Regions from separate parts of the Paenibacillus sp. Z3-2 genome, predicted to be linked through region 1. Evidence: riboswitches for the same ligand, from Rfam matches in the RefSeq annotation. Region 1 holds a riboswitch; the other holds the start of a gene.

Region 1 (15,446 bases):
GCTTCCGTTCGATATACGGCTCCAAGTCATCGACATATACGATGCCCTCAACCGGTTTGAATGCAGGAGCCATCTGGGAACGATCCACCACCCATTCGTAAAAAGGCTCTACCTGTACATGCAGAGGATCTTCATGATGTTGAATAGGCACAATCCGGTCTACGGCCGAATCGGGGAAATAAATGTACTGATCCGCAAGGGAACGTACATCTTCATTGAGCAGAGCATATACATGTTCTTTCAATTGCGTACTGGCTCCAATTGCGTTCTCACAAGCAATAATGTGGAGAGGGTTTTGAGCAGAACCTGAATTCAGTCTCTTCTCAAGTCCTTTCGCGATGCCTGGTGCAATATGCTTTAGTACGCCTACACCCACTGCGGTTGTAATCAGATCCGCTTCCACCACAGTTTGGGCAACCGTTTCTAACTGGGTCCCATCGATTGCATTTACACCCTTGACGGTCTCCCGATCCTTACTTTCGTTAGCCAGTTCTACGGTATACTCTCCCCGTTCCTGGAGAGCCGTTACCAATTCCTGATTCACGTCGGAGAAAATCACCTCATATCCTGCACGGGACAGAATCAATCCGATGAACCCACGTCCAATGTTACCTGCGCCAAAGTGTAAGGCCTTCATAGCTCCATTTCACTTTCCAGAATAGCAATAACTTCTTCGGCAGTTTTGGCCAGTCGCAGGGCCTCCATATTCTCATCTTCAGCACAGATCACCGCGATGCTAGTCAAGATCTCCATATGCTCCCCGCCTTGAGCCGCGATACCAATCACCATATAGGCTTTTTCTTCGCCAAAATCAACACCTTGTGGATACTGAATGACAGAGATACCTGTGGATAAAATGAAAGATTTGGACTCCTTCGTACCGTGCGGGATCGCAAGGCCGTTCCCTACATAGGTCGAGACAATCTCTTCACGTTCAATCATCTTCTCAATGTAATCAGCGGTAATATGTCCCGCATCCTTCAGAATCTGTCCTGCCATACGAATCGCTTCATATTTGTCCTGAGCCGTCGCATTCATGATGACTTTATCTGTTGTTAACATACTCATCATTTTTGACCTCCAATTTCAGTTTTACTGCGATAAAATCCAACGAGTTCCTGGGATAGGTAATGAATGAGCTCATCCCTGATTCCCTTTTCCAGCAATGTAATCATTTCTTCCTGCAATAACAGGGCACTGATCTCACTGAGAACCTCCAGACTTTCCTTGGATAATTCCCTGGGGCCGAGCATCACGAGGATATGGGTAACTCCTGCCGGATCATCCGGCGTACGAAGGAGTGGCTCAGTGAGCTGAAATAGGCTGATAGACGGCCTGTAGATGCCCTCACTGCGTGTATGAAACAGCGCAAGTCTTGTGCCGGGAATCTTCTGACTCCCCACTGCTTCACGTGCCTCCAACCGTTTCGCAATCTCCTCCGGTTCCTTCAACACACCAGATCCATGGAGTACGTTGCACATCGCATATACGGTTTTATAGAAACCGATATCTCGATTATCCAGCGGGTACACCTGAAACTTTCCAATAATCCGAACAATTTCAACCAGAAGAGCTTCCATTCCGTCAGGGTCCGAGTAACGACTTGTCGTCTGAATCTCTGTTTCAAGCGGCTTGTTATGCTGGCGTTGTAACGTTGTTGTTCTGATAAAATGGCGCAGCCGCTCACTCTCTTCTGCCGTGAGCAGTGGACTCACTTTGTAATACTGATGCTCATCCATCGGCAGATCGACAGTGGATAACACCAGGTCATATTCATCTGTAGGGATTCGGGTAGCTTCATACCAGGACACGCTGTCCATGATCCGAATCTCGGGAATCTCCTTTGTCAGTCGGCTGGAAAGCATGCGTGATGATCCGATTCCGCTTGTACACACAATGATCGCCCTGATTTCCCGTTTCAATGCACGCAACCTCTCAATGGAAGCTCCAAAATGCATGACCAAGAAACCAATTTCCTCATCCGGAACTTCCACACCCGGCCAAGCTTGATGCACGGATTTTTTGACATCTTCGAAGAGTGAATCATAATCCTTGCGAATCTGCTGCAGCAACGGATTACGAATGATCTGCTGTTCTTCAATTCGCTCCATTACAGGTTGCATATGACCAATCAGACCCTCACGAAGCAAACGATCCTCATGAAAGGCATAATGAGTTCTAGCCTGCATCTGATCAATCAGCGAATGTACCCTGTCCAGTAAAATCAAGTCGTCTATTGGCAACAGCCGTGAAGAGTGAATGCGTTGTTCTGTCTCAATTAATAGTCTGTGAAAATAAGCTTGCTCATCCTGGGAGAATGTCAGCCCCAGCTGGGTAGATAGAACACTGCACAAGCGGGAAGCCAGATACGGTGGAACCTTTATCTCACCCTGCTCTGCAATTTCATTTCCCTTCTTCTCCCGAGGAGATATACGGCCAATGCCAAAGCCTTTACGGATACGTACGACCGCAACAGATAATTGAATCAGCAGCTTCATGTATTGCCGTTCCGGGATGTTCTCCAGCCATTCGATATCCGGCTGCCATAACGCATTTTCGACCGTTAGCACATCACCATGTCCGATCATATCCAGCAGTTTTTGGTTTACGATGGAGCCTCCTTGTTCTGGCTGTCTTCCGAACAGGTCGGACTCATCCAGAAATTCGAGGGCAAGTGCAGCTATGGCTGTGCGATGAAACGTCTCACTTCCGTTAATCTTGACACCATATCCTCGCCTGCGAACCAGCTTCAGTCCAGCCTGAAGAATCCGTGACTCCAGATCGTCCAGATCAGTGGTTACCGTGGACACAGTCACCTTCAGGTCTGAAGCAAGAGCAAGCAACTTCACAGGCTCTGACTCATCAAGCAGGATGCAAAGCATGAAGAGCTTACGCTCTTCTGGCGTAAACTCTACATATTCCTTACCCTCCAGTTGCTGTCGCAATGCAGTCAGATCATCCGAACCGGAATCAATTCGGATTCCGGTTCCTGATTTTTTTTCCAGTCTCATCCCCAAAGGTTCAAGCCATTGTTCAATCATTTGCAGCTCGCGGTGAACGGTTCGGGTACTGACTTTTACTTCAACGGCAATTTCGCCGGCAGTGACCTCATGTGGATGCTCCAGCAGAAACTCCACGATTTCACGTTGTCTTTTGGTAATACTCATATCTCAGCCTCCGGCTCAGGGAAAACGAATGCTTGCAATTACTTCAGACGTTCAACGAGCGCATCATATTCCGGGCTTTTTAGGAAGTTGTCGATGGATATATGTTCTGCATTCGGTGCCACAGAGCGGGCACGATCTGTTAATACTTGTTGTGTGATCACCACATCTGCATCCGGCGGGATATCACTGATGGCCGTATTGGTCACCGTAACGTCAATCCCCTCGGCCTTCATCTTCTTGCGTAGAATGGAAGCGCCCATGGCACTCGATCCCATACCTGCATCACAGGAGAAGACAATCTTCTTCACATCTGTTTTCACTGTAGAAAAAGCCATATCCGCAGCTCTGTCTGCTTCACGTTGGTTAGCCGTAATGCCAGCGTTTGGCACGGTTCCTTGACTCTTCATGTCTTTCATCCGACTGGATGCGGACTCCAGATCTTCGTCTTTTTGTTTACCCGTTTTCAGCAACAATGCTGCTACAAGGAAGGAAACAACCGCTGCTACAAGAACCCCAGCGAGCATTGGGAGGTATCCACCTCTTGGTGTTAAAAGGGAATAAGCGATAATACTACCCGGTGATGGTGCTGAGACAAGCCCTGCGCCTGTAAGCATGAATGTTAATGTTCCTGCAACACCGCCTGCAATTGCGGCAAGAATCAGAATCGGTCTCATCAGAATGTAAGGGAAGTAGATCTCATGAATTCCCCCGAAGAAATGAATGATAACGGCACCTGGTGCAGAAGATTTGGCCATTCCGCGTCCGAAGAAGCAATAAGCAAGCAAGATACCAAGTCCCGGACCCGGGTTGGATTCAAGCATGTATAATACGGATTGCCCTAATTCTCTCGCTTGATCTGTTGCAATGGGTGTAAGAATACCGTGGTTGATTGCATTGTTCAGGAACAATACTTTACCCGGTTCGATAATCAGGTTGACCAGCGGCAGCAAACCCAGATTCATTAAGCCTTGCACTCCGGCAGACAATACTTTGCTAATTGCTTCTACAGCAGGCCCGATGCCCAGTAGCGCAAATATGCCCAAGATTCCGCCAATAATACCGGCTGAAAAGTTGTTAACCAGCATTTCAAATCCGGCTCTAATTTTACCTTCGATCGATTTATCGAATTTTTTGATGATCCATGCTGCCAGAGGTCCAGCGATCATGGCCCCGAGGAACATCGGAATATCGCTACCCACGATGACCCCAATGGTCATAATGGCACCCACGACACCACCACGCTGACCATGCACCATCGTACCCCCGGTGTAACCGATCAACAGTGGCAGCAAATATTTGATCATCGGATCGACTAGCTGTGCAAGCGTCTCGTTAGGGTACCAGCCTGTTGGAATGAACAGAGCCGTAATTAATCCCCAGGCGATGAACGCTCCCATATTCGGCATGACCATACCACTCAGGAATCGGCCAAAACGCTGAACACCAACCCGTAGCCCACCTTTGGAATTGGACGATTGGTCCAAATTACTCATTGTATTATCCTCCTTGGATCAAGTGATTATGATTATGAAAGGGGTATCATTTCTCCCCTGCTGTAATCCTAAGCGAGAATGCTCTCCTGTTCAATGAAATGAAAGCGTACTTTCGTCATGAACAATGATGACAACATTAGGTTATGTAATCGTTTTTATCTATGCATAATGGCTGAACTCATTGGTACATAAGGCTTTTCTTGCCTATGACTTTTATCATTTCCAAAATCATTTTCTACCCTATAGCTTGATCTAATCAGACAATTTGCATCCACAATCTGCTTAAACAGTATTCACATCGTTCCTTGGAAAACACAAAAAAACCTGTGCAAGCATCAAGCTCACACAGGTCGCAATAACACGAAGCACATCTCATTTTTGTAATAACATATGTTAATAAGTACAAGTTCATTGATTCTATTCTTCGGTATGTTTGCGATACGCATCTGCATTCATCAATGTGGACAACGCTGCAGACAGATCTCCCTCAACACGAATCTCGATCATCCAGCCTTCCTCGTAAGGAGAGCTGTTTACCAGTTCAGGTGAGTCCTGCAACGAATCATTCACCGCAATGATTGAACCAGTGACTGGAGAAAACAAGTCCGACACCGTTTTGACCGATTCGATCGTTCCAATGCTGTCTTCTGCTTTTACATTGGATTCAAGGTCAGGCAATTCCACAAACACAATGTCACCCAGCTGATGCTGCGCGAACTCGGTAATGCCAATACGTACAGTATCCTCCCCTACGGTTTGCACCCATTCGTGCTCTTCACTGTACAGGAAATCACTTTTCAATTCGCTCATCGATATCCGCCTCGCTTTTCATTAATGAGTGCATGCGATCTTTGACCTTAACCTTTTTCCCAGAACATAGCGTATGATATTTATGAATCAAATGTCAAGATACCTTACAATTTATTTGCTGATCCCCTCCTCAAACCGTAACCTGAATACACTCTTTCTACATATACTGGTGAATATTAGAATAGTAAGCGTAGTCTTTTTAAATACACGAACAATTATATTAAAACTATACTAAATATTCGGTTTTTAATCACTTTCTATGATATCGTTCTTGACATCGATAGTGGATTCACGTTTTAATGAGAGGAGTAAACGTGTTTATTGGACTATGTTATACCCGCGGATGAATGTAAAGGGAGAGATTACCCGCGACACCCGACTCGGGATGTACATGAGGTAACGCCGAAGGAGTAAACCACCGATAAGCGGAGGTGAATCTCTCAGGCAAAAGGACTTTTACGGGACGCAACTCTGGAGAGCATCTATTCGCCCTGTGCGGGCGTTATGATCACCCAAGGGGAAACCTGCTGTACGACGCGGCGGGGTAACTCTCAGGTACAAGGGACAGAGCCTTAGAATACAGCGTGCTACTTGGCATGCCGGTTCTTTGGCCTGTCCTTTTCCTTTTTCCCAAAAAACGAAAAACAGGATTCAGATCGGCGCTGTCATAGCTGCCTTATCATACTTACCCACTAAAGGTCTCTAGATGAAAATTTAAAAATACCCTGGTTCATTGATCCACGATTGCATATTCGGCCGGCTGACGGCCCATGACGAGGTGATTTGATGTCCGATTTGCTTAGAACACCACTCTTCCCACTATATCAGCAATATGAAGGCGTACGGTGCATTGATTTTGGAGGCTGGGAGCTTCCGGTACAATTTAGCGGAATCCAGAAAGAACATGAAGCGGTACGCGAGCGCGCTGGACTGTTCGATGTATCCCATATGGGCGAATTCACAGTACAGGGTGAGCAGGCTGAAGCATTTTTGCAACAAATGATGACCAATGATGTGACCACGCTGGTTCCCGGTCAAGCCCAGTATACCCTGATGTGTTATCCGAATGGCGGTGTGGTGGATGATCTGCTCGTGTATAAGCTGGAAGATCAGCAGTATATGCTCGTGGTTAACGCCTCCAACATCGACAAGGATTGGGCATGGCTGCAAGAGCACTTGATCCCTGGTGTAAGCATGACCAACGATTCGGAGCAGACGGCGCTGCTCGCCCTGCAAGGTCCACTGGCTGTAGATATTATCGGAAAAGTTACAGATACGGATGTATCCACCATTGAACCATTTCGTTTTGTGCAGAATGCCGAAGTCTGTGGAGTAAAATTGCTGTTATCCCGTACTGGTTATACCGGTGAAGATGGATTTGAACTATATGTATCTGCGGACCAAGCCTCTGCGGTCTGGAATGGATTAATGCAGGCTGGAGAAGGTCACGGACTTGTACCAGCAGGTCTCGGTGCCCGGGATACGCTGCGCTTTGAAGCAAGGCTCCCTCTGTATGGACAGGAATTGTCGGCAACCATCTCTCCACTCGAAGCTGGCGTAGGTATGTTTGTGAAGCTGAACGCTGGACCCTTTATCGGACACGAAGCCTTGTTACAACAAAAAAATGACGGTCCCGCCCGCAAACTGGTCGGTATCGAAGTGCTGGAGCGTGGCATTCCCCGCCCCCACTATCCGATTTACGCCGAAGGCGTACAGATTGGCGAAGTGACGACAGGTACGCAATCACCTACATTGAAGCGTAATCTGGGGCTTGCCCTCATCGACAGCAAACATGCTGGACTCGGAACCCCGCTTGAGATTGAGATCCGCGGCAAGAAGCTGAAAGCCGTGGTCGTGAAGACCCCTTTTCATAAACGGATACGTACGTCAAAGACACCTACCCAAGGAGTTGATCAAGCATGAGCAAGCACCGTTACATTCCCATGACCGAGCAGGATCAGAGCGCCATGCTCGCAACCATCGGTGTGGATACACTGGATGATCTGTTTCAGGACATTCCGCAGGAGATTCGTTATCAGGGCGAGCTGCCCGTATCCTCCAAACTTGATGAATATGCGCTGACACGTCACATGTCCAAACAGGCTGGCGCCAACGCCAATTTCGAAACACATGCCAGCTTCCTCGGTGCAGGCATATACGATCATCATGTTCCTTCCGTCATCAATCATGTCATTTCCCGTTCCGAGTTCTACACTGCCTACACACCTTATCAGCCTGAGATCAGCCAAGGTGAACTACAGGCCATTTTCGAATTCCAGTCCTACATCTGTGAATTAACCGGTATGGCTGTAGCCAATGCCAGCATGTATGACGGTGCAACGGCCTTTGCGGAAGCAGGTAATCTGGTCGCAGCGGCAACTCGTCGCAAACAGCTCATCGTATCCCGTACCGTTCATCCGGAAGCACGTCAGGTATTGCAGGCGTATGCGCACGGATTGAGTTTGGAGATTGTCGAGATTGGCTATAAGGATGGCGTCACTGACTGGGATGCCCTGCAAGCCGCCATCTCAGACGATACCGCTGCTGTCATGATCCAGAGTCCGAACTTCTTCGGTGCCGTGGAAAATGTGAAGCAAGCCGCTGACCTCGTGCATGCGCACAAGGGTCTGCTCGTCGTAAGTGCTAACCCGCTATCGCTGGGTCTGCTGGAAGCTCCAGGCAAGCTGGGTGCTGACATCGTAGTAGGCGATGCGCAGCCCCTCGGTATCGCCGCTTCACTTGGCGGCCCGACATGCGGATATTTCGCCGTATCCCAGCCTCATATGCGCCGAATTCCTGGCCGAATTGTAGGCCAGACCACAGATCGCAACGGCAAGCGCGGTTTTGTACTTACACTGCAAGCACGTGAACAGCATATCCGCCGCGAAAAGGCGACATCTAATATTTGTTCCAACCAGGCTTTGCTTGCACTCAGCGCATCAGTCTATATGTCTATCATGGGGAAACAAGGAATGATCGATGTAGCCGATCTGAATCTGCAAAAGAGTCATTACACCCTGAATACATTAACTGCGGTTCCTGGAGTTAGCCTGACGTTTAATGCACCAACATTCAATGAGTTTGTGATTAAGCTTCCTGAAGGAACAGACGTGGATGCACTTCAGCTGAAACTGCTAGATGAGGGTTTCATTGGTGGCTACGAACTCGGACGTAATTATCCGGAGCTTGCCGGACATATGCTGATTGCTGTTACCGAACGACGCAGTAAGGAAGAGATTGACGAATTCGCACGAGCATTGGAGGGATCGCTGTGACTCAGGAAACGACGACAACACCGGCACAAGGACAATCGGAAACGGGTACCTCTGTCTCCACTTCAGCTCAATCTGTGACAGAAAAATTCAACGCACAAACCTTATCCCCTGCATCGGAGCAAGCATTGATCTTTGAACTCAGCAGCCCTGGACGTGTCGCTTATTCCCTGCCAGAATGTGACGTTCCTCGTCAAGCTGTCGATGCGTTGATTCCCCGGGAAATGCTCCGTTCAGAAGCAGCGGCACTGCCGGAAGTGTTCGAGGTAGATGTTATTCGACACTATACTGCTCTGTCCCGCCGCAACTTCGGCGTAGATAACGGATTCTATCCACTGGGCTCTTGTACGATGAAATACAATCCAAAGATTAATGAGGATGTTGCACGTTATAATGGTTTCGCCAAAATTCATCCGTACCAGCATGAATCCAGCATTCAAGGTGCACTTGAACTGTTATATACGTTGCAAAACGACCTTGCAGGTCTGACAGGTATGGATGCGGTGACCCTGCAACCCGCCGCGGGTGCCCATGGAGAATGGACGGGACTTATGATGATTCGTGCCTACCACGAAGGTCGTGGCGAACAACGTACCAAAGTCATCGTGCCCGATTCTTCGCATGGTACCAACCCGGCAAGTGCAACCGTTGCAGGATTTGATACTGTAACGATTCCATCCCGGGCAGACGGACTGGTTGATCTGGACGCACTCCGTGCAGCCGTCGGTTCGGATACGGCAGCATTGATGCTGACAAACCCGAATACACTTGGTTTGTTCGAGAAAGACATTCAGGAGATTGCATCCATCGTACACCAGGCTGGTGGCTTACTGTACTACGATGGCGCGAACTCCAATGCCATTATGGGCATTACCCGTCCGGGTGATATGGGCTTTGACGTGGTGCATCTGAACTTGCACAAAACGATGAGTACGCCTCATGGCGGTGGTGGACCTGGCGCCGGACCAGTCGGCGTGAAGAGCCGTCTGGTTCCGTTCCTGCCTAAGCCGATGGTGATCAAAAATGATGACGGTATGTATGCATTCGATCGTGAAGGCGATCAATCCATTGGCCGGGTGAAAGCCTACTACGGTAACTTCGGTATTTTGGTACGTGCCTATGCCTACATTCGCACCTATGGACCGGAAGGCTTACGCCGTGTTTCTGAATGCGCGGTACTGAATGCCAACTATATGATGGCCCGCCTCACCCCTTACTACGAGATTCCATATCCAGGCGTATGTAAACATGAATTCGTCATGTCTGGACGGGGACTGAAGCAGTATGGTGTGCGTACACTGGATGTTGCCAAACGATTGCTTGATTTTGGATATCATCCACCAACCGTGTACTTCCCGCTTAACGTCGAAGAATGCATTATGATCGAGCCGACAGAAACCGAAAGTAAAGAAACGTTGGATGGATTCATTGATACGATGATACGGATTGCCAAAGAAGCAGAAGAGACACCAGAACTGGTACTGAACGCACCTTATGGCACACCGGTTACTCGACTCGATGAGACTACCGCAGCCCGTAAACCTGTACTGAACTGCGCTTGCAGTTAAACTAAGTGAGTTTCTAATCCATGCTCTTGCTGATGTTAACTACACCAGTAAGAGCATTTTTTGGCTATACATTACAGGCTCTCTCTCCTCGTACTCCCCTTTATTTCCTATACATTCGCCCAACAAAAAAAGCCGATATCCACATGATTCGCGGATACCGGCAAAATCGCTGCATGAACGCAGCTCATTATCGGAAAAAGAAAAACCTCAAATCCGGAGGATACCCCGGCAAAATTACGCTTGAATGCTTTGAACCAATTCAACGACTTGTTCAGCCGTTTGCATATCCAAAGCTTTGGTAGCCAGTTCCTGCATATCCGCACGGGACAGCTTGGTGATCTGACTACGAGCTGGCAGAATGGATGTTGCGCTCATGCTGAACTCATCCAATCCAAGACCGAGCAGCAATGGAATTGCAGTTTCGTCTCCTGCCATCTCACCACACATGCCAACCCATTTGCCTTCACGATGCGCTGCATCGATAACCATTTTAACCAAACGCAAAATGGCCGGGTTATACGGTTGGTACAGATAAGCCACTCGTTCGTTCATACGATCAGCAGCCATGGTGTATTGAATCAGATCGTTCGTTCCGATACTGAAGAAATCCACTTCTTTGGCAAATTGATCCGCCAGAACTGCAGTCGAAGGAATTTCGACCATGATTCCGAGTTGAATGCTGTCAGAAACAGCAATACCTTCAGCAACCAGCTTCTCTTTCTCTTCGAGCAAGACAGCTTTTGCTTCACGGAATTCACCCAGTGTTGCGATCATTGGGAACATCACACGCAGGTTGCCATGTACGCTTGCACGCAGCAATGCACGCAATTGTGTACGGAAGATATCCAGACGGTCCAAACACAGACGAACTGCGCGGAAGCCGAGGAATGGATTCATTTCTTTTGGCAGATCCAGGTATGGAAGCTCTTTGTCTCCACCGATGTCGAGTGTACGAACAACGACAGGTTTACCTTCCATTTTTTCCAGTACCGCTTTGTAAGCATTATACTGAATGTCTTCGGAAGGAAGCTTGTCTCTGCCCATGTACAGGAACTCGGTACGGTACAGGCCTACAGCCTCGCCGCCGTTCTCCAGAACACCCGTTACATCATTCGGTGTACCGATGTTGGCTGCAAGTTCAACATGAACGTTGTCTACCGTTACCGTTGGCTCATCACGAAGTTTTCTCCACTCTGCACGTTGTGCATCATACTGTTCCTGTTTGGCACGGTATTCAGCAATAACGTCATCTGTAGGGTTAACCAGTACGTGACCATCCAGACCGTCAACAATAATCATATCGCCTTGTTTCGCTTGAGCCAAGATGTCCTTGGTTCCAACGACAGCCGGAATCTCAAGAGAGCGAGCCATAATCGCCGAGTGAGAAGTACGACCACCAATGTTGGTTGCAAAACCTTTAACAAATTGACGGTTCAGTTGTGCCGTATCCGAAGGCGTCAGATCCTCCGCAAGCACGATCACTTCTTCATTGATCTCAGCTGGACTCATGAAGTCGATACCAAGCAAGTGATTTAGCACACGTTTGGTAACATCACGCATATCTGCAGCACGTTCCTGCAGGTAAGCACTCTTCATGTTCTCAAACATGGAGATAAATTGCGATGCCGTTTCGTTCAAAGCAAATTCTGCATTGATCATGTCATCTGCAATTCTAGCTTTAACCGGATCAATCAGTTCCGGGTCATTCAAAATGAGCAAATGCGAAGCAAAAATCTCTGCTTTTTTCTCGCCAAGCTCTTGTAAAGTGCGCTCTTTGATCGCCTCAAGCTCAGCCTGGGACTTGCCCAGAGCTGAGTCGAGTTTCGCGATCTCTGCGTCAACGTCGGTAATTTGGCGTTTTTCTACAGAGTAATCAGGATGCTCCAAGATAAACGCCTTGGCGATAGCAATACCCGCCGAAGCCGCGATCCCGGAGACATTAAGCATTAATTTCGCCCAACCCTTCGTTAACCATAACGTCAGTCAAAGCTTGAAGAGCTTCAGCTTCGCCTTCGCCTTCAACGATGATGCTGATGGTGTCGCCTTGTTCCAAACCGAGGGAAAGAACACCCAGGATGGATTTCAAAGTTACTTTTTTACCGTTAGCTTCTGCAAAGGATTCTGCACCTTTGAATTTGTTAGCTGTATTAACCAGGGCTGTCGCCGGACGTGCGTGGATACCATCTTCGTCTGTAATTCTAAATGTTTGTTGCATTACAATCATCTCACTTTCAGTAATTTGGTTTAGGCATTGCATATATTTACACTTGCTTGCCATCGTCGTAACACTTCTTATTTTATCTCAATGATTGGCTGATCGCCAACTTTGAGCACTCCACTCTTCTTCAAGGTCACTGTGGAGCCTTCTGGCAGGTTGGTGAAAATAACTGGTGAAATGATCGATGGAGCGTTCGCTTTGACATACTCCAGATCCACTTCCATAATCGGCTGACCCGCCGATACCAGATCACCTTCCTGCACCAGTACGTTAAAGCCTTGACCTTTCAGCTTCACCGTATTGACACCTATATGAACAAGCACTTCCTTGCCTCCGTCGGACATGATGCCCACGGCGTGTTTGCTTGGAAATACATTAAACACTTTACCATACACAGGAGATGTTATTGTGCCATCATGTGGCAAAATAGCGAATCCGTCACCTGTCATTTTTTCAGCAAAGACCGGATCAGGTACGTTCGAAATGTCCAGCAACTCACCATTAACTGGCATTACGATATCCTCAGCAACGATACGCTCGCCTTGTTCACCTTGAGCCTTCTCCTCTTCTGGAGTCGGTTTAGCAGCTGCTGGCGTTGGTGCTGGTGTTCGTCCTGCAATGATATCCTGCATTTGAGTTTTAATCGTATCGGAACGTGTTCCGAAGATGGCTTGAACATTATTACCCACTTCAAGCACACCAGATGCACCCAATTGCTTCAAACGATCTTTTTTCACATTGGATTTCTCATTGACTTCAATCCGCAAACGAGTAATACAAGCGTCCAGATGTTTGATATTCTCCTTACCACCAAAAGCTTCGAGAATGTTATGCGGCAGCTCATCCGTTGAACCGGAGCTTCCGCCAGACGCAGTTTCAGGCGTTGCCTCTTCACGTCCTGGTGTTTTGAGATTGAATTTGCGAATGATTAATCGGAATCCGAAGTAGTAGATTACCGCAAGAATCAAGCCGACGATAACAACGTTCCACCATGGTGTACGGTTCGGAATAATACCGAAGATCAGGAAGTCAATGAACCCACCGGAGAAGGTCATACCGATCTTGACACCCAGAATTTGCATGGTCATGAAAGACAAACCTGCAAAGATACAGTGTACTGCAAACAGGATTGGCGCTACAAACAGGAACGAGAATTCAAGTGGTTCTGTGATCCCTGTCAGGAACGAGGTCAGCGCAGCCGAACCCATAATGCCTGCAACATACTTTTTGTGTTCCGGTCTTGCTTCATGGTACATCGCAAGAGCGGCCGCTGGCAAACCGAACATCATGAACGGGAATTTACCAACTTGGAACGTTCCCGCTGTGAGGTTTGCACCATCACGCAATTGATTGAAGAAGATCTGCTGGTCACCACGAATGACGTCTCCAGCTTTGTTCACGTACTCACCGAACTCAAACCAGAATGGGGAGTAGAAAATGTGGTGAAGACCGAACGGAATCAATGACCGTTCCACGACACCGAAGATAAATGCCGACAATGTCGGGCTTGTATCTACCATGAAGTGAGACACAGCATTCAATCCATTTTGAATCGGTGGCCAGATAATCACGAGAAGCAACCCGATTAAGAGGGAAACAACCGAAGTGATAATCGGAACAAATCGTTTACCTGCAAAGAAACCCAGGTAAGACGGCAGTTCGATTTTGAAAAATCGATTGTAACACAGCGCGGCGGCAATACCTATGATAATACCTCCGAACACGCCTGTACTTAATGTTGGGATACCCAAGATGCTGGCATAACCCGGTACTTCGCCGATCATTGCCGGGGTAACCCCTACTGCGGTACCCAGTGTGACGTTCATGACCAGATAACCGATGATGGCTGCTAGACCCGCAACCCCTTCGCCACCGGCCAATCCAACGGCTACACCGACGGCGAACAGCAATGCCAGATTATCAAATACGATCTGACCTGCGTTCATCATAATTGTTGCGATCGAGTTCACCCAAGGGGTGTCGAGTGCAGATACATATTGCAAAAAGTCTTGATTAACCAGCATGTTTCCGATTCCGAGCAGCAAACCTGCCGCTGGCAGAATGGCTACAGGTAACATGAGCGCTTTACCTACTCTTTGTAATACACCAAAAAGCTTCTTAAACATCGCTTCGCTTACACCCTTTCGTCTAAGTTTATATGTTGTTATGCAAGCAAGGGAACACAAAAAAAGGCATGAATTAATAAAGTGAACTGTGCCAACCTTGGGGTATAGCATACCCTGTATAAGGTAAGAACAATCACACTCTTATTAACTCATGCCTGATCGAGTCAGTAACACGTCGCTTATGTTAATTCAGTTGCTTGATTACGGAGACCATTGTAGCACCAGTTCTAATCCATTGCAAGCCTTTACACCAAAAAAATTATTCCCGCATTCCATCACTGGAATGATTTCACTTATTCTCTTCTTCCTTCCGTTGATTCAGCCGTTGCAGATGAATGGTCAGATACCCTACTTCCGCGGGATAAACTGGCAATTTCAGCCTTTTCTCCATCACTTTGGTCAGCTTCCATGCAAGCGAGTACATTTCCGGATACTCCAACTTGAGCAGCGAATCCAATTTATGAAGTTCTTCGACTTTGTCCCCCCGGCGTACACGCTCAAGGGCGAAACGAAGATGAGTGAGCAAACGGGAGTAGTCCAGCGATTCCGTTTCAAACGAATAATCAAGTTGGTCAGACACCACGTTCACCAGATCAGTGATCAATTGTGAATGTTCACGTACCTGGGATATATTTTGGTTGGTCATTGCGCTATAGATATGAAGGGCAATAAAACCAATCTCGTCCATCCCCAAGTCTACTCCCATTCTCTCCTTGATCAGACGAACAGCGTATTCTCCCATCCGATATTCTTCAGGATAAATCTCGCGGGTCTCATATAGAAATGGATTTT
Region 2 (15,446 bases), 2.1 Mb from region 1:
ATTGTCATCATTCCCTTCCATCGTTATCGGTTTGTTTGGTCTCTTATTGCTTGTAAATACATTTGGTCTTGGTTTCTCCCTGATCTCGGGTGCCTTGGCTCTGGCGATCTTTAACTTGCCACTGATGGTACGGACAACGGAGCAGGCTTTCCGGGCCGTTCCGAAGGAACAGAAGGAAGCAGGTCTGGCGCTTGGACTGTCCAAGTGGAAGATTATCACTTCTATTCTGCTGCCTGTAGCATTGCCGAGCTTGATTACGGGTACGATCCTGGCTTCTGGCCGGATCTTCGGTGAAGCAGCCGCGCTGATGTTCACCGCAGGTATGAGTAGTCCACCATTGGACTTTACAGATTGGAATCCGACGAGTCCAAGATCACCGCTTAATCCTTTCCGTCCGGCAGAGACACTTGCTGTCCATATCTGGAAAGTGAACAGTGAAGGCATTGGGCCAGATTCCAAAGAAGTGGCAGCAGGGGCATCCGCCGTGCTTGTCATTCTCGTACTGGCGTTCAATCTAAGTGCACGCTGGATCGGCCGGGTTGTATTCCGCCGCATGACAGCTTCGAAATAAGGAGGAACCAACATGGCCATACCTTTTGGTACGGAACAGTTAAGCATATATTATGGACATTTCCAGGCGGTCAAGCAGATCAGCCTGACGTTTCCCGAAGCAAGCGTAACGGCTCTTATTGGACCGTCTGGTTGCGGTAAATCCACATTCCTCCGGTCGCTTAACCGGATGAACGACGAGATTGCCGGTTCCCGCACAGAGGGACATATCTGGATGGACGGTAACGATCTGAATGAGCCTGGAACCGATGTAATCAAGCTTCGCCAGAAGATTGGCATGGTGTGGCAGAAGCCGAATCCTTTTCATAAGTCCATCTACAACAATATCGCGTTTGGCCCCCGCTACCGCGGTACGAAGAGTAAGAAGGCACTGGATGAAATTGTGGAAAAAAGCTTGCGCCGTGCTGCGCTCTGGGATGAAGTGAAGGACAGACTGCATGAGTCAGCTCTGTCTCTGTCCGGCGGACAACAGCAGCGTCTATGTATCGCTCGCGCTTTGTCTGTTGAACCACAGATTCTGCTGCTCGATGAGCCGGCATCTGCCCTTGATCCAGTATCCACGGGTAAGGTTGAGGAATTGATTACCGAGCTTAAGAAAGATCTGCGGATTGTCATTGTTACCCATAACATGCAGCAGGCGGCACGTATCTCGGATTACACGGCTTATTTCTATCTGGGAAGTATGGTTGAGCACGGGGATACAGAGCACATTTTCACGAACCCGGACAATCGCCTAACGCAAGAATACATTATGGGACGTTTCGGTTAATTGGATCATGGAGTGTAACATAGAGTAATAGAGATAAAGAAATAAATAGAGATAAAAGAAAGCACAATGCCTGGACGATTGTTCGGGGGTTGTGCTTTTTTTAATTTATAATTTTGGGAGATTTTCTGTATGCGGAATAAACATTATGCTACGATATTTAGTATGAAGAGAACGTTTACATAACTCCGAAGGAGATGTTGATAATCACTACGGATAAGATGTCTTATGACCACATGGCAACTGATATCATACAGAACTACACGATTGAAAAACCTGTCGTTTCCTATATTCGTCACAACGAGAATCTGACGTACCATGTCGTGGATGAAGCGAGCGGGCAGAAGTATCTGTTGCGTATACATCAAGCCGCATATGCAAGTATGTCAGGGATGCAACATACGCTTCCTGCACTGGAAGCGGAGATGAACATGCTCTACGAATTAAACGAAACCACAGCATTGCGTGTGCAGTACCCTGTACGAAATGCATCAGGCGAATGGGTAACGGTATGGACAAGTGAAGCGGGGGAAGAGATCTGTTGTACAGTACTGGAGTGGATTGAGGGCAGGGACATCCAGCAGGGAGAGCGCCTGACAACAAAGCAAATCAATGACCTGGGTGCTCAATTGCAGACGCTTCATCAATGGGGTCGTGTACAGGAAACATCTGAAGAGGCTTGGGGTACGGATGAAAGCACTGGGATGAGTGGAGTTCATCAAGGCGACGGCGGGCAAAGGCAGACAGCTCAGATGGCTGTCCGCCCAGCCTATGGAAGCATCCAAGAAAATAATGTGATGCTGGAGCAACTGAAGGAAGGCGTCAGACTTGGGATTTTTACCACAGAAGACTTTGATCTGCTTCGAGAGACGTTCGAGAACATTAATGAGCAGTTAGTAACGTACCCACAGCATGCGGAGACATGGGGAGTCATTCATGGGGATATTACCCGCAATAATCTGCTGATAACAGATCAGGGTATATCTATGATTGATTTTTGTCTATACGGGTATGGGTACTATCTTTTTGATGCTGGAGGAGCAGCACTTATGTTCAACCGGGAGGAGCGTCAACAGTTTCTATCTGGTTACACGAAACAGAGTGCACCGCTAACGGATCGGGATATCCGGTTAATGGAAGGGTTCATGTTGATCTTCACACTGGGTTATTATGCCTTTCAGATGGCGAATGAATCGAGACACGAGTGGATGAAAGACCGCATGCCGAAGCTGTGCAGCAAGTATTGTAAACCCTATGTACAGAACGAGAGCATCTTCTATGAGTTATGAGGTGTTTCCTTTTTGAGGAGCTATAACTTAGGATTAAGATTGTGAATATTACCTGGGCGTCCTGAACAATCGGGGGGCTCTTTTTGCATGCATTAGATAACAATCGTAATGGACATTTATGAAGAAAGTATAAACTCTGCGGAGAGCCAACATTTCTTAGCTACAATACAGTCATGGGAGGATGAAGCAGCGATGAGAGACAGCGAGAATATATTGCTGGTGGAGGATGATCCGGAGATTGCCCGAATTTTGAGAGATCATCTACGTCATGAGGGTTATGGGGTAACTTGGGCATCAAGCGGTTTGGAGAGCTGGGAAGACTTTAGGGAGGGGACCTATCAATTAGTCCTGCTGGATCTGATGCTGCCGGAGATGGATGGGTTCACTGTATGCAAAAACATTAGGCTGATCAGCGATGTTCCGCTGCTCATGATGAGTGCTCGAATCGAGGAAGAGAGCAAAGTCAGGGGGCTTGGGTTGGGAGCTGACGATTATATTACGAAGCCCTTCAGTCTAACAGAACTTACAGCTCGCATTAAATCTCATCTGAATAGGTACCGCAGATATCAGGGCGTAGAGCCGGATTCGACAGATCGGCAGTATAACGATGGGTTATCGATCGATTATCTGAATCAGCGCGCACAGCTTCATGGAAAACATGTGGCACTAACCAACAAGGAATGGGCTTTGCTCATACTGCTTGCCTCTCATCCGGGCCGGGTGTTTACCAAGGCGGAACTGTATGAACATGTCTGGGGTCAGCCAGAGGCGGGGAACTCGAGTACAGTCACAGTTCATGTGAAGAGCCTTCGGGCTAAGCTTGGTGACGAGCCCCATCATCCACGCTGGATTCAGACGGTGTGGGGCAGTGGCTACCGGTTCGTGGGAGAGCCTGAGGAATGAAGCTGAAGTACTGGTTAATGCTTGCCTTCCTCATTGTAATGCTGCTGCCTGTCGTTGCTGGGTGGGCGCTGTACTCCCTGTATAACTATTACAATGATCAGCGTGCCGTAACGGAATATGTAGAGTTGTCCGGACAAATGGCCCCTATTGAAATGGCTTTATCTGACCCGGGACTGTACCGGCTACAATCACCTGATGCCTTCGCTGCACTCTCCGAATTGGAGAATGGTCGGGTGAACTTTGATCTGTATTTACCAACAGGGATTCGGGTGTATACATCGGGGGGGAGTACATGGTCTGCTGGAGCTTACACCGTTGGGGGTACGGAGCTGTATCGTAATTTGTACAACTTACAGATTCGTCATCGCACATTCTCACTGAAAAAACCCGTGTGGGAAAAAGGTGAGTTGGTTGGCATTTACGAAATCGTCATGCTGCGTGGAGATTGGCTGGAAGGCATATCCTTGCGGACAACCTGGGTCTTGGGTCTCGCTGCTGCTTTCTTTATCCTGTTATACGGTACAGTGCTGCGGCTTCTATCCCGAAAGCTCTTTCGGCCGATGAAATATCTCATAGAACGAATGGATGCTTTTGCACGGGGAGAGGCTGCTCCGGATGTGGTACCTGTTCGTCATGATGAAATGGGCACATTGCTCCAACAGTTTGATGCAATGCAAGACAAGATCAGACAAACTCAGGCTGATGTGGAAAGGGAGCAAAAAGAAAAAGAGCTCATGATTGCCTCGTTATCCCATGATCTGAAAACACCGTTGATGTCCATTAGTGCCTATACGGAAGTACTTAACGGTGATCGTCAACTGGAACGCCTTGAAAGGCAGGAATATCAGGATGTGCTGCTCGGGAATGTGGAGCGGATGAAACAGATGATTAGTGAACTTGAGATGTATACGGCGCTGGGTTCCAGTGAATCGGAGATGGCCATGGTTGAGGTGGAAGGTGAGGAGTTTTTCGATATGCTGCTTGGGAGCTATGAGGGACTTGCCGAGCGTGGGCAGATTGACGTGAAGATGGATGTCCGCACAGATCAACTGTACCGAGTTCATCCCGAACAACTGATGCGCCTGACAGATAATCTGATAAATAATGCACTACGCCACACAAGGACGAACGGTGTAATGGGACTAGGGGTTATTGCTTCAGATGGGGAGCTCCCAGAATGGATTATTCCCTCGCTTGGAGATGAATTGGATAACTACAGGGCGGGGGCAACATTGATCATAGTACAAAATGAAGGTCCTGCTATTCCTGAAGAACAGCTCATTCGTATCTTCGAACCCTATGTTCAACACCAGAATCAGGAGGAGAAGACGTATGCAGGTGGTTCGGGATTGGGATTGAGTATAGCCAAACGGGTTGCAATAAAGCACGGAGGGGATATGCGCATGTGGTCATACGAAGGATATGGAACGCTGGCAGCATGCCGATTGCCTGAACATGGAGAATGTAAACGCAGAGAGGATGGGTAAGATGATGAAAAAAGGATGGATGATGCTGGGTACTGCTTTGCTTGCAGGCGCCCTGCTTGGAGGTTGCGCGGAGAAGGATATGCTGGCTATGTCAGGAGACGATATGATCGAGAAGGTTGTCTCAGCAGAAACAGAACCTGCCTCATATTATGCGGAAGGTGTGATGAAGATATGGGCGGACGACAAGCTGACTAACACCATGCAAATTAAGGAATGGGTAGATGGTGAAACTGGACGAAAGCGCACGGAAACATCCGAGAATGGCAATGTCAGTTACGCAGTTAATAACGGAAAGGAGATCATCCTTTATGAAAAAGAAACAGGAGCAGCATATTCCATGGATGCATCATCCGTGTCACAACAGCCTAATCAAACCCAGAAACAAATATTGGTTGATCAACTAGAGCGGTTACGTACTACGCATAATGTGAATATGATGGGACAGGAGAAACTTCATGGACAGGACGTCATTCATATTGAATTGACACCAAAAGAAGAAGGCGCATTCTCCATATCTTCAGAGTATTGGGTAGACCCCAAAACGTGGATGATTGTCAAAGTAAACAGCGCGTATGGGGATGGAAAATCAGAAATGGTCTATGATCCGATTCAGTATGACCCTGAATTCACAAAGGATACTTTCGTAATTGACATCCCTAAGGAGGTCGATGTGAAGGACTTGAACGATATGATGCAGAATTCCGAAGTGACCCTGGAGGAAGCGGAAAAAGCGTTGGAACAGCCGTTCCTACAGGACATGAGTGGAGAATTCGAACGATCACGGATCGAAATGTCTACGTTGGGCGGTGAGCTGAGCAGAGATGAAGTAACCTTGTATTATGTACGTGACGACAAGGTAGAAGTCAGCCTGACGGTATTCAAGATGCCGGAAGAAAATGTGGACGATACACTTTTGCCGGATGAAGCCAAGATTAAGGTTCGTAACACCGAGGGTTCATATATGAAGAGCATTCGGAACATATCATGGAGTGAAAATGGCTTGCGGTACTCCGTCATGGGTGAAAACGAAGGATGGACGAAAGAGAAGCTTCAAGCTTGGATAAATGAATTGAAGCTGCCTAATCATTCCTAATGAGTGATAAAGATGATAATTATACGTCACTTTTATTGACATATAATGTGTAGCATATTAATCTGTAAGTATATGTACCAGATATGATTCAGATATGATCCAATTGAATAGAAGACATACGTTCGATGTGAGTTGAACGAGGAAGTGAATATAAGCGGATGATAACGAGCGGGAGAGACCTGGGTTAGCCGAGCAAAAGGGCTAGTGTTCAGGCACCGAAGGAGCAAGCTGCTGTGCACCCGGCGCAGTGGTTAATCTCTCAGGTAAATGTACCATCGTTGGACGCAACTCTGGAGAGTGCGCGAACTGCGCCACCCAAGGGGTATATGATCAGTTAGCCCGGTGACCTTGCCTGTAATCGCAGGGATTCACCTTGTCCTTGGACACTGCTGGTCATGAAACTCTCAGGTATCGAGGACAGAGAGAGGGCCTGAGGCCTTCTTCTGTCCTTTTTTTGATGTCATCATTCAGTAAAAAAAACATTGTGGAATGGGATCTGGATGGAAATGACGAATACAATTGGAGGGTTACAAGGTGCGATTTAAAGATGTTTTTTCAATTATTGGCCCGTCGATGACGGGGCCTTCAAGTTCACATACAGCTGGAGCGGCAAGGTTAGGGAGAATTGCTCGCCAGTGGCTCGGTTGTACGCCGGATCGGGCGCGACTGACGCTGTACGGTTCATTTGCAGATACGTATCAGGGTCACGGCACGGATCTGGCACTGATCGGCGGTCTGCTGGACTATGTCACAGACGATCCGCGTATCCCGGATGCAGAGCAATACGCAGAAGAAGCGGGCATGGAGGTTGAGTTTTATACAAGCGGCCTGCCTGCTCCGCATCCGAATACGGTCAAAATTGAGTTATGGCATGGAGAACGTACCTGCTCCTTGATCGGGGCTTCCATTGGTGGCGGCAGCGTATCGGTGCATGCGATGAATGATTTTCGTGTCCAGATCAGTGGTGAATTCCCTACACTTGTTCTGCGGCATGCTGACAAAGCAGGCGTACTTGCGTCAGTGACGTCTACGATCAGTTCATCGGGAGTTAACATCGGCTATATGCAGGTGGATCGGAAAGCTCGGGATGGTGAAGCGCTGACGGCAATGGAGATGGACGGCGTGCCTAATCCGGATATGTTGAAGCGTCTGCGTTCGCTCGACCATGTACTGGACATTCGTGTCATTGATTTGAAGAGAGGAGTTGATTCGGATGCGGTTTAAACATTTGCACGAACTGAATACGATCTGTACCGCGGAATCCAAAACCATTGCTCAACTGATGATTGAGGAGCAGGTCCAGGAAACGAATACGCTTGAAGCGAACGTGGTGCAGCAGATGTCGGACTATTATCAAGTGATGAAGGAAGCAGTACACAAGGGATTAACGGAAGATACCACATCACGGAGCGGGTTAACGGGTGGAGACGGCAAGAAAATGGCCGAGTATATTCGCAAAGGTGAGACTTGCTCTGGTGATGCTTCTGCACTTGCGATGGCGTATGCCCTGTGTGTATCCGAAGTGAATGCTTCCATGGGCCGCATCGTGGCAACACCAACAGCCGGTTCCTGCGGCATTATTCCTGGTGTGTTTATCAGTTCACAGGAGCGGTTTGGCTGGACGGACGAACACTTGGTTAACGGGTTGTTCTGTGCTGGGGCAATCGGTTATGTTATTGCGAACAATTCATTTATTTCCGGTGCCGAAGGTGGCTGTCAGGCGGAAGTGGGTTCTGCGATTGGTATGGCTGCGGGTGCCATGGTTGAACTGCGTGGAGGTACACCGGAGCAAGTCGTTCATGCTGTTGGCTTGGCGTTAAAAAATACACTGGGCCTCATCTGCGATCCAGTCGCAGGCCTCGTCGAAATTCCGTGCATCGTCCGTAACGGACTGGGTGCCGTCACAGCACTGGCTGCGGCCGATATGGCATTGGCCGGTGTGCGTAGTGCCATCCCGTCAGACGAAGTCATAGACGTCATGCTGGAAGTAGGCAGTGCGATGCCGAGCCGTCACCGGGAGACAGCCCAAGGCGGATTGGCTCAGACACCAACAGGCCGCAAAATGATGCAAAAGCTGGCCAAACCGAAAGCAAAACGTGCAGAGCCGGAAACACCTGATTCTCAGGTTTAATCTGACAACAGGCCGTGCCGAGAAAATAAGCTGTGACATGTGCATAACGGCTAATCCCAAAACAAGCGTCCGCAAACCTGAATCCAGGTCATGCAGGACGCTTGTTTTGGGATTAGGTGAAACTAGGATGTATTTCATAAATATGTTGACAGATGTATGTGTATTAAGATGATGATCTCTGACTCACAGCCGTACTCAGTACAGCATATCCATACGCAGGCAATTCAATGGCAAGCACGCCATCATCCTTGGCAGTACGATGGTTTCCGCCGAATAGCTCTGTCCATTCCCCGTCACCTGCTTCCAGTTCGACAATAGCTGTCTCCTCTGAACGATTGAACAAGATCAGGATGCGTTCCTCATCATCTTGCCGTTCGAGTACCAGTTGGCTGCCGTCGGGGCGAGCCTGCAGGAAACGAATGGTGCCTTCCGCACGCAGGGCAGGATGAGCATGACGTAGTGAGATCAGTTTCTGATAAAAGTCGAGCAACTCCCGGTCCTGCTTCGCTTCGTCCCATTCCATGCATTTCCGGCAACCCGGATCTTGTTCGCCGTCCATTCCAATCTCGTCTCCGTAATAGATGCACGGAGCACCCATGTAACTGAACTGGAATAACGCAGCCAGCTTCATCTTGCGCTGATCGCCCTCACACAGGGTGAGCAGACGCGGGGTATCGTGGCTGTCCAGCAAGTTGAATGCTACTTCGCTGGCCTGAAGCGGATAGCGGGATAACTGTCGACCGATGGAGTTGGCGAACTGTTCGGCATGCAGCGTATTTTTCACAAAAAAGGCATTCACGGCATCGGTAAACGGATAGTTCATGGAAGCATCGAACTGATCGCCCTGCAGCCAGGCAGAGGACTCATTCCAGACTTCACCCAGAATATAGGCTTCCGGATTAGCGGCCTTGACTACACGACGGAAATCACGCCAGAAGGCATCATCCACTTCATCCGCGACATCCAGCCGCCATCCGTCCGCACCCACTTCCTTGATCCAATACTCGGCAACCTCCAACAGATAGGCCTTAACCTCGGCATTCTCCGTATTCAGCTTCGGCATGTGCGCTTCGAATCCGAATGTCTCATACGTAGGAATGCCATCCTTCACATCCAGCGGGAATTCGTGTACATGGAACCAGTCCTTGTATTGGGATTGTTCTCCGTTCTTCTGCACATCGACGAATGGTGCAAAGGTCTTCCCGGAATGATTGAACACGGCGTCCAGCAATACACGAATCCCACGCGCATGGCATAGCTTAACCAGTCGTTTCACGGTATCTGCGTCACCGAAGTGGCGATCTACCCGCAGATAATCTTCTGTATCATATTTATGATTGGTCGTTGCCTCGAAGATGGGGGTGAAGTAGATCGCATTGATGCCGAGTTCACTGAGATAATCGAGATGGTCGATCACGCCCTGAAGATCACCACCGAAGAAATTAAACGGTGTTGGCTCGCCGCCCCAGGGTTCTACATTGTCCGGATTGATCTCAGGATTGCCGTTGGCAAATCGTTCGGGGAAAATCTGATAGAATACCGCATCCTTCACCCATTCAGGGGGTGTGAATACGGCCCCGGCATGAATGTAGGGGAATTGGAACATGCGACTTGGATCGTCCGGTTCTTCTTCCTGGAAGCCCGTCTCGGTCATCCAGATCTGTTCGTCTCCGTCTTGTAATAGAAAAGAGTACTTCAGCCGATGGTATGGAGGCTTCACTTCACCTTCGTAATAATCGAACATGGAGTCTGTCGTAAACTTGGTTAAAGGAACCAGGGCTTTGGTTTCATCCCACGCATATTTATCCCCGGTCAAGGCATGTACTTCGGTCAGATCATTCTTTTTGGAACGAAGACGCAGGCGGATTGTATCCTGATCGTAGGCATAGGCCCAGTTCCGCTTCGGTTGATGATAGATGGCTTCGAGCAGCATTTTAGTTCCCTCCCGTTATTTATAAACATGTTATGTACTTCGTGGACTGGTATGACATGACATCACGCAAGCTAATGATTAAGATATAATTAACCCAACTGGTGTAGAAAGGAAACGAATACGCGTATGAAAACCAAACTGTTATACATTGAAGATGACACGGAAATTGCAACATGGGTAAGAGCTGATCTGGAGGAGCGCGGTTATGAAGTGATCTGGCTCGGAAGTGGTGAAGGTGCAGCTGAAGCTGTTGTTGGCTGCTCATTGATCATTCTGGATGTCATGCTGCCAGGGCTGGATGGATTCACAGTCGGACAGCGACTCAAAAAGGAACATCCGGCTATTCCTATTGTCATGTTATCAGCCAGAACGTCTATTGACGATAAGCTCCATGGTCTTGATTTTGCCGATGACTATGTGACCAAGCCGTTTCACCCCGATGAACTGGCTGCCCGAATTGAAGTTCAGCTACGGAAAGCAGGAACTGTGATCTCATCCGATGCGGCTTTGAAGCTGGATCATCTCTCGATCTATGAGAAAGATAACCGGATCGTCAATGATGAGACGGGGGATGAGGTTGTTTTATCGGGCAAACAGTTCCATATCTTCACCTACCTGTTACGACATATGGGCATGATTCGAACCAAAGAGCAGATCTATGAAGCCGTATGGAACGAGCCATATCTGGATGGGGACAAGACCTTAATGGTACATATTCGACATCTGCGCGAGAAGCTGGAGCTTGATCCGGCTAATCCTGCTATTATTCAGACGGTCCGTGGTGTTGGATATCGTGTGAAGAAGCCATGATCCAGTGGTTCAGAGCAAGGAAGAGCAAGAAAGGAGAACAGCGCATGGATCATAATTATAAGCAAACCGGGCAGGGCAAACTTCGATTTGGTCGATCTTTAATGTCCCGATATATCATCCTGATCCTGGCGGCTATATTGTTTGTGCCTGTTGTCCTTCCAATCATATCCGTTATATATATTGTCGTAGTGAATAGTACGAACACGGACCGAGCGGCACCTTACGGTGACGTTACCCGGATCAGTAACCTTTGGTCGCGTGAATCCGAGAATCTGGATGGTGCTTCGGATGAAGAGATCAGGGCCCGATTGGAGCAATTACATGGTACGTATCCCAAATCTTCCATGTATCGTGTGAATTCTAGCGGCGAAACCGTCTTTATTCTTGGGGGTGAAGATGTAACGCTTCTGGAATCCACATCGCCGGATGGTCTGACAGACACGATATTGAGATGGTCACTGGATTCCGGGCAAACGACAGAGACTTATATTCCAGCCTTATGGAATGTGAACAATACGGTGCAATTCATGAAAGAAGCTTCCTTTCGCGATCCACTGACCGTCGTTGCATATATTGGCGGAGATGAGCAGGACAAAGGACAGGGATTCATGATCATTGAAGTGCCGCGGTCGCTTTTGCAAATGAAACAGAGTAACTGGCCGATGGAACTCTTGTATCTCGGTATCGTAATGACCATCATCTTTCTGATCTTCATTATCTTGTCGATTCTCTTCTTCGCACGTATTCGCAAAAGGCTTATTCGGTTGCAGACGGCAATGATGACCCCGGGTAAGGTAGGCATTCCACTTCCGGTTGACATTCGTCAGTCAGATGAGATTGGTCAGCTGGAGGATTCATTCAATCAGATGGTGCATCAACTCACTGACAGTCGTCACCGGGAACGCGAGGAAGAACTATTGCGCAAACGTCTCATTGCCGGGCTTTCCCATGATCTTCGCACGCCGTTAACGGTAATTCGAGGGCATATGCATGCACTGCATAAAGAAGATCTCAGCGAACAAGGCATCCACTCATTACATCGCATGGAAGCGAAGATGGAGGATCTCGACGGCCTCATTGACAACATGTTATCCTATAATTTGCTTACGAGCGGGAAATATACACTGAAGCTGGAAGAGAAAGATATGCTTCGTATCGTTAGAGAGACAGCCGCCTCATGGTATCCCGTCTGGGAGAAAGAACAATTCGAGATTGATATCGACCTGCCGGAGAAACCTTTGATATGGCAAATGGATGAACAGGGTATGCGTCGTATTCTCGATAATCTGTTCCAGAACGTGATCCGTCATGCCGCGAGCGGGAAGTATATTGGCATAACAACGCAGGAGATTCAGGGCGAGACGGCCATTGTTGTTCAGGATCGGGGTCCTGGACTGCAGCAGGATTCTGACACGAAAGGCACGGGTCTCGGCTTATCCATTGTAGACCTGTTGATTCGTGAGATGGGACTGCGCAAGCGGGTAGACAGTTCCGATGCGGGTGTCCGAACGTATATCTACAGTGGTGCGGGAAGCAACAAACCGCGGGAATAGTTTTTTTAAACTAAACTTAAACTGGAGACTACCTTGGCTTTAACCTTGGACGGTTACGATAGTTCTGAGGTGATCATACAATGAGTGAAAATATTATTCAAACGGCTAATCTATGGAAAACATACCGGGACCGTGCAGCGGTCCGTGAACTTGATCTGCACATTAAAAAGGGAGATATCTACGGCTTCCTCGGTCCTAACGGTGCCGGCAAAACCACAACGATTCGCATGCTTCTCGGCTTGATTAAACCAACCAAAGGCGTGATCCGTGTCTTCGACAAGGATATCCGCAAGGATCGCATGGACATTCTGCGCCGTGTTGGTTCACTGGTCGAATATCCGTCCTATTATGGACATCTAAATGCGGTGGAAAACCTGGAAACACTGCGCCGGATAATCAATGTACCGAAATCGAGAATTGCTGAAGTGCTGTCCATTGTAGATCTGACCAAGGATGCCAAACGTTCGGTAAAGGGATATTCCCTTGGGATGAAGCAGCGCCTTGGTATAGCCAGCGCTTTGCTGGGTGAACCGGAGCTGCTAATTCTGGACGAGCCGACGAATGGGCTTGATCCTGCGGGCATTCAGGAGATTCGGGAATTGATCAAGCGCATGCCTCTGGAACATGGCATTACCGTACTCGTTTCCAGCCATTTACTGAGCGAGGTCGAACAGATGGCAAGCCGCGTCGGTATTATTCGTGAAGGCAAGATGGTGCTTCAGGATACCATTGCGAGTCTGCATAGTCAGACGGGCAGCTCTATTCGGTTAACGGTTTCCGAGCCGGAAGAGGCCATGAAGCTGGCCAGAGAACAGGGTCAATTCGGTCAGCGACAAGGTTCTGCGTTAACATTCCCCTATATGGATAACCCTTCGGTTGCACTGCTTTTGCGACGATTGATTGAGCAGGATCATGATGTGTATCGTGTGGAGGAACAGCGTCAGTCTCTGGAAGATCTGTTCATGCGGGTCATTGGCGAGGGGGCATCCATATGACGGGACGTGCATTGTCTTCGGATTGGCTCAAGATTCGAGGGAAGGGAATCTGGTTTCTCGTTTTCCTGGCTCCTCTTGGATTGATCGCGATGCAGGCGCTTAACTTCGGATTGCGTCTGGACTATCTGAAAGAGCAGTATGCAGATAACCTGTGGGGCGGATTGCTCGGCAATGTAGTTGTCTTTGTGCCGTTGTCCCTGATGCTGGGAGCAACGATTCTCAGTTCCATGATCGCTAATGTCGAGCATGAACAGGGATCATGGAAACAGCTGCTTGCTATGCCGATTCCCAGACCAGCCGTGTATTTAGCCAAGTTTCTGCTTGCCTGTCTGCTGCTGGTGATCTCCTGCTTGCTGCTAACTGCAGGGATTGTAGGTCTGGGTCTGATCCTCGGATTCCATGCCAGTGACATCCCTTGGACGCATGCGATCAAGCTGGGGCTGCTACCTTTGGCTGGCTCGCTTCCGGTGTTGTCACTGGAGTTATGGCTCACCATGGTAAACAAGAATCAGGCACTTCCTGTGACACTGGGCATTGTTCTCGCGATAACGGGCATGTTCGCACTCAGTATCTCGCCGAACTTTCCGCTAGCTTGGCCACAGATGGCTTGGAATGGACCCAATCCATACCTGTATGCAGGCATGGGTGCAGGTATGGGGTTATTGATTCTGTTGCTGGGTATGGTGCACTTTAGCCGGAAGGATGTGGCCTGATATGAGCTTTGCAACAACATATTTCCGAATTCTATCCGCTGAACGGCTGAAAATGGGTAAATCGCCCATATGGCTTCTAATTCTGATCAGTCCACTCATTGCGCTGCTCATCGGACTATTGTCCACTCCGTCGGGGAATTGGCAGGTATTAATGACCGCCATGGTCGTCCTGCATGGATTACTCCTGTTACCGATGCTGACCGGCGTGTTCACGTCCTTTGTCTGCCGTTTCGAGCATGCAGGAGGAGGGTGGAAGCAGATGCTGGTTTTACCGCTCACACGTTCAGGTGTATATGCAGGCAAACTGACGATTGTACTCATGCTTCTGGCGGGTACGCAAGCATTGTTGCTGATGTCGATTCTGCTGGCAGGGTTGATTCATGGCATCACGGGGCCAATCCCTTGGGGATTCTTGGTGGGCAAACTACTGCTTGGATTGTTGGCCTGTGTACCACTCGCTGCCCTGCAGATGTTCGTTTCATTGGTGTGGAGCAGCTTTGCCGCACCGCTCGCACTGAATTTTGCACTGACTGTACCGAATATTCTCATTGTGAACTCGGCGACATACGGGCCGTATTATCCATGGGCACAACCGATGATTCTGATGACACCTGTGGACGGCGGAGGTTTCGGAGCCTACAACGTTCCACTGATGACGATGCTGGCAGTCGTTGGAGGCAGTGCTGTCATTTTCATTGGAATCGGGATGATGTATTTTGCGAAAAAAGAAATTTGAATAATTCGTTATACGCCTGATTATCGTAAGATCAAAATCCTTCTTAGGCAGAACATGCAAAGCTCTATTGTATGTATGCTTCAGGAGGATTTTTTCTAATGTCTGACCCACCCATCATGAATGGTCAGCTCCCGAATGATCTTGGCTGGTGCTCCGGCTACAAGCGTATTCTCGGGGACATCTTTGGTTACTGTGCTTCCCGCAGCCACGACTGCATTTCTGCCGATGGTGACACCGGGAAGTATGAGCGCCCCTGTACCAATCCAGGCATTATCCTGAATTACAATCCGCTTGGCAGTCTGGCTTCCGTCATCCAGCGAATCAATCCGGTGATAGGCACTATCGAATATGCTTGTTCGCGGACCAATCATAACGTTATTGCCGATCGTCACCTCTACGTTAGCCGCAATTCCCACACCGGCATTAATCATGACGTCATCACCAATAGTTAATCGTGCGCCCTTAAT

The links. Region 1 has a riboswitch for glycine ahead of gcvT (glycine cleavage system aminomethyltransferase GcvT). Riboswitches for the same ligand answer to the same signal wherever they lie in the genome.
Region 2: linked by a shared signal. The riboswitch ahead of sdaAB (L-serine ammonia-lyase, iron-sulfur-dependent subunit beta) and the one ahead of gcvT (glycine cleavage system aminomethyltransferase GcvT) in region 1 are both predicted to bind glycine.

The regions. Positions count from the first base shown of each region.
Region 1 covers NZ_CP096397.1:5,016,506-5,031,951, forward strand. Annotated here, with positions in the region: gene M1D71_RS22445 (mannitol-1-phosphate 5-dehydrogenase) at 1-637, opposite strand, end outside; gene M1D71_RS22450 (PTS sugar transporter subunit IIA) at 634-1,068, opposite strand; gene M1D71_RS22455 (BglG family transcription antiterminator) at 1,068-3,167, opposite strand; gene M1D71_RS22460 (PTS mannitol transporter subunit IICB) at 3,206-4,660, opposite strand; gene gcvH (glycine cleavage system protein GcvH) at 5,078-5,470, opposite strand; glycine riboswitch at 5,814-5,936, shown strand; glycine riboswitch at 5,940-6,040, shown strand; gene gcvT (glycine cleavage system aminomethyltransferase GcvT) at 6,257-7,393, shown strand; gene gcvPA (aminomethyl-transferring glycine dehydrogenase subunit GcvPA) at 7,390-8,745, shown strand; gene gcvPB (aminomethyl-transferring glycine dehydrogenase subunit GcvPB) at 8,820-10,310, shown strand; gene ptsP (phosphoenolpyruvate--protein phosphotransferase) at 10,545-12,257, opposite strand; gene M1D71_RS22490 (HPr family phosphocarrier protein) at 12,250-12,525, opposite strand; gene ptsG (glucose-specific PTS transporter subunit IIBC) at 12,603-14,654, opposite strand; gene glcT (glucose PTS transporter transcription antiterminator GlcT) at 14,944-15,446, opposite strand, start outside.
Region 2 covers NZ_CP096397.1:472,062-487,507, forward strand. Annotated here, with positions in the region: gene pstA (phosphate ABC transporter permease PstA) at 1-571, shown strand, start outside; gene pstB (phosphate ABC transporter ATP-binding protein PstB) at 584-1,339, shown strand; gene M1D71_RS02340 (phosphotransferase enzyme family protein) at 1,573-2,625, shown strand; gene M1D71_RS02345 (response regulator transcription factor) at 2,818-3,528, shown strand; gene M1D71_RS02350 (ATP-binding protein) at 3,525-5,015, shown strand; gene M1D71_RS02355 (LolA family protein) at 5,017-6,108, shown strand; glycine riboswitch at 6,268-6,392, shown strand; glycine riboswitch at 6,397-6,531, shown strand; gene sdaAB (L-serine ammonia-lyase, iron-sulfur-dependent subunit beta) at 6,643-7,332, shown strand; gene sdaAA (L-serine ammonia-lyase, iron-sulfur-dependent, subunit alpha) at 7,322-8,239, shown strand; gene M1D71_RS02370 (alpha-glycosidase) at 8,403-10,172, opposite strand; gene M1D71_RS02375 (response regulator transcription factor) at 10,299-10,982, shown strand; gene M1D71_RS02380 (HAMP domain-containing sensor histidine kinase) at 11,027-12,535, shown strand; gene M1D71_RS02385 (ABC transporter ATP-binding protein) at 12,616-13,530, shown strand; gene M1D71_RS02390 (ABC transporter permease) at 13,527-14,243, shown strand; gene M1D71_RS02395 (ABC transporter permease) at 14,245-14,979, shown strand; gene M1D71_RS02400 (acyltransferase) at 15,075-15,446, opposite strand, start outside.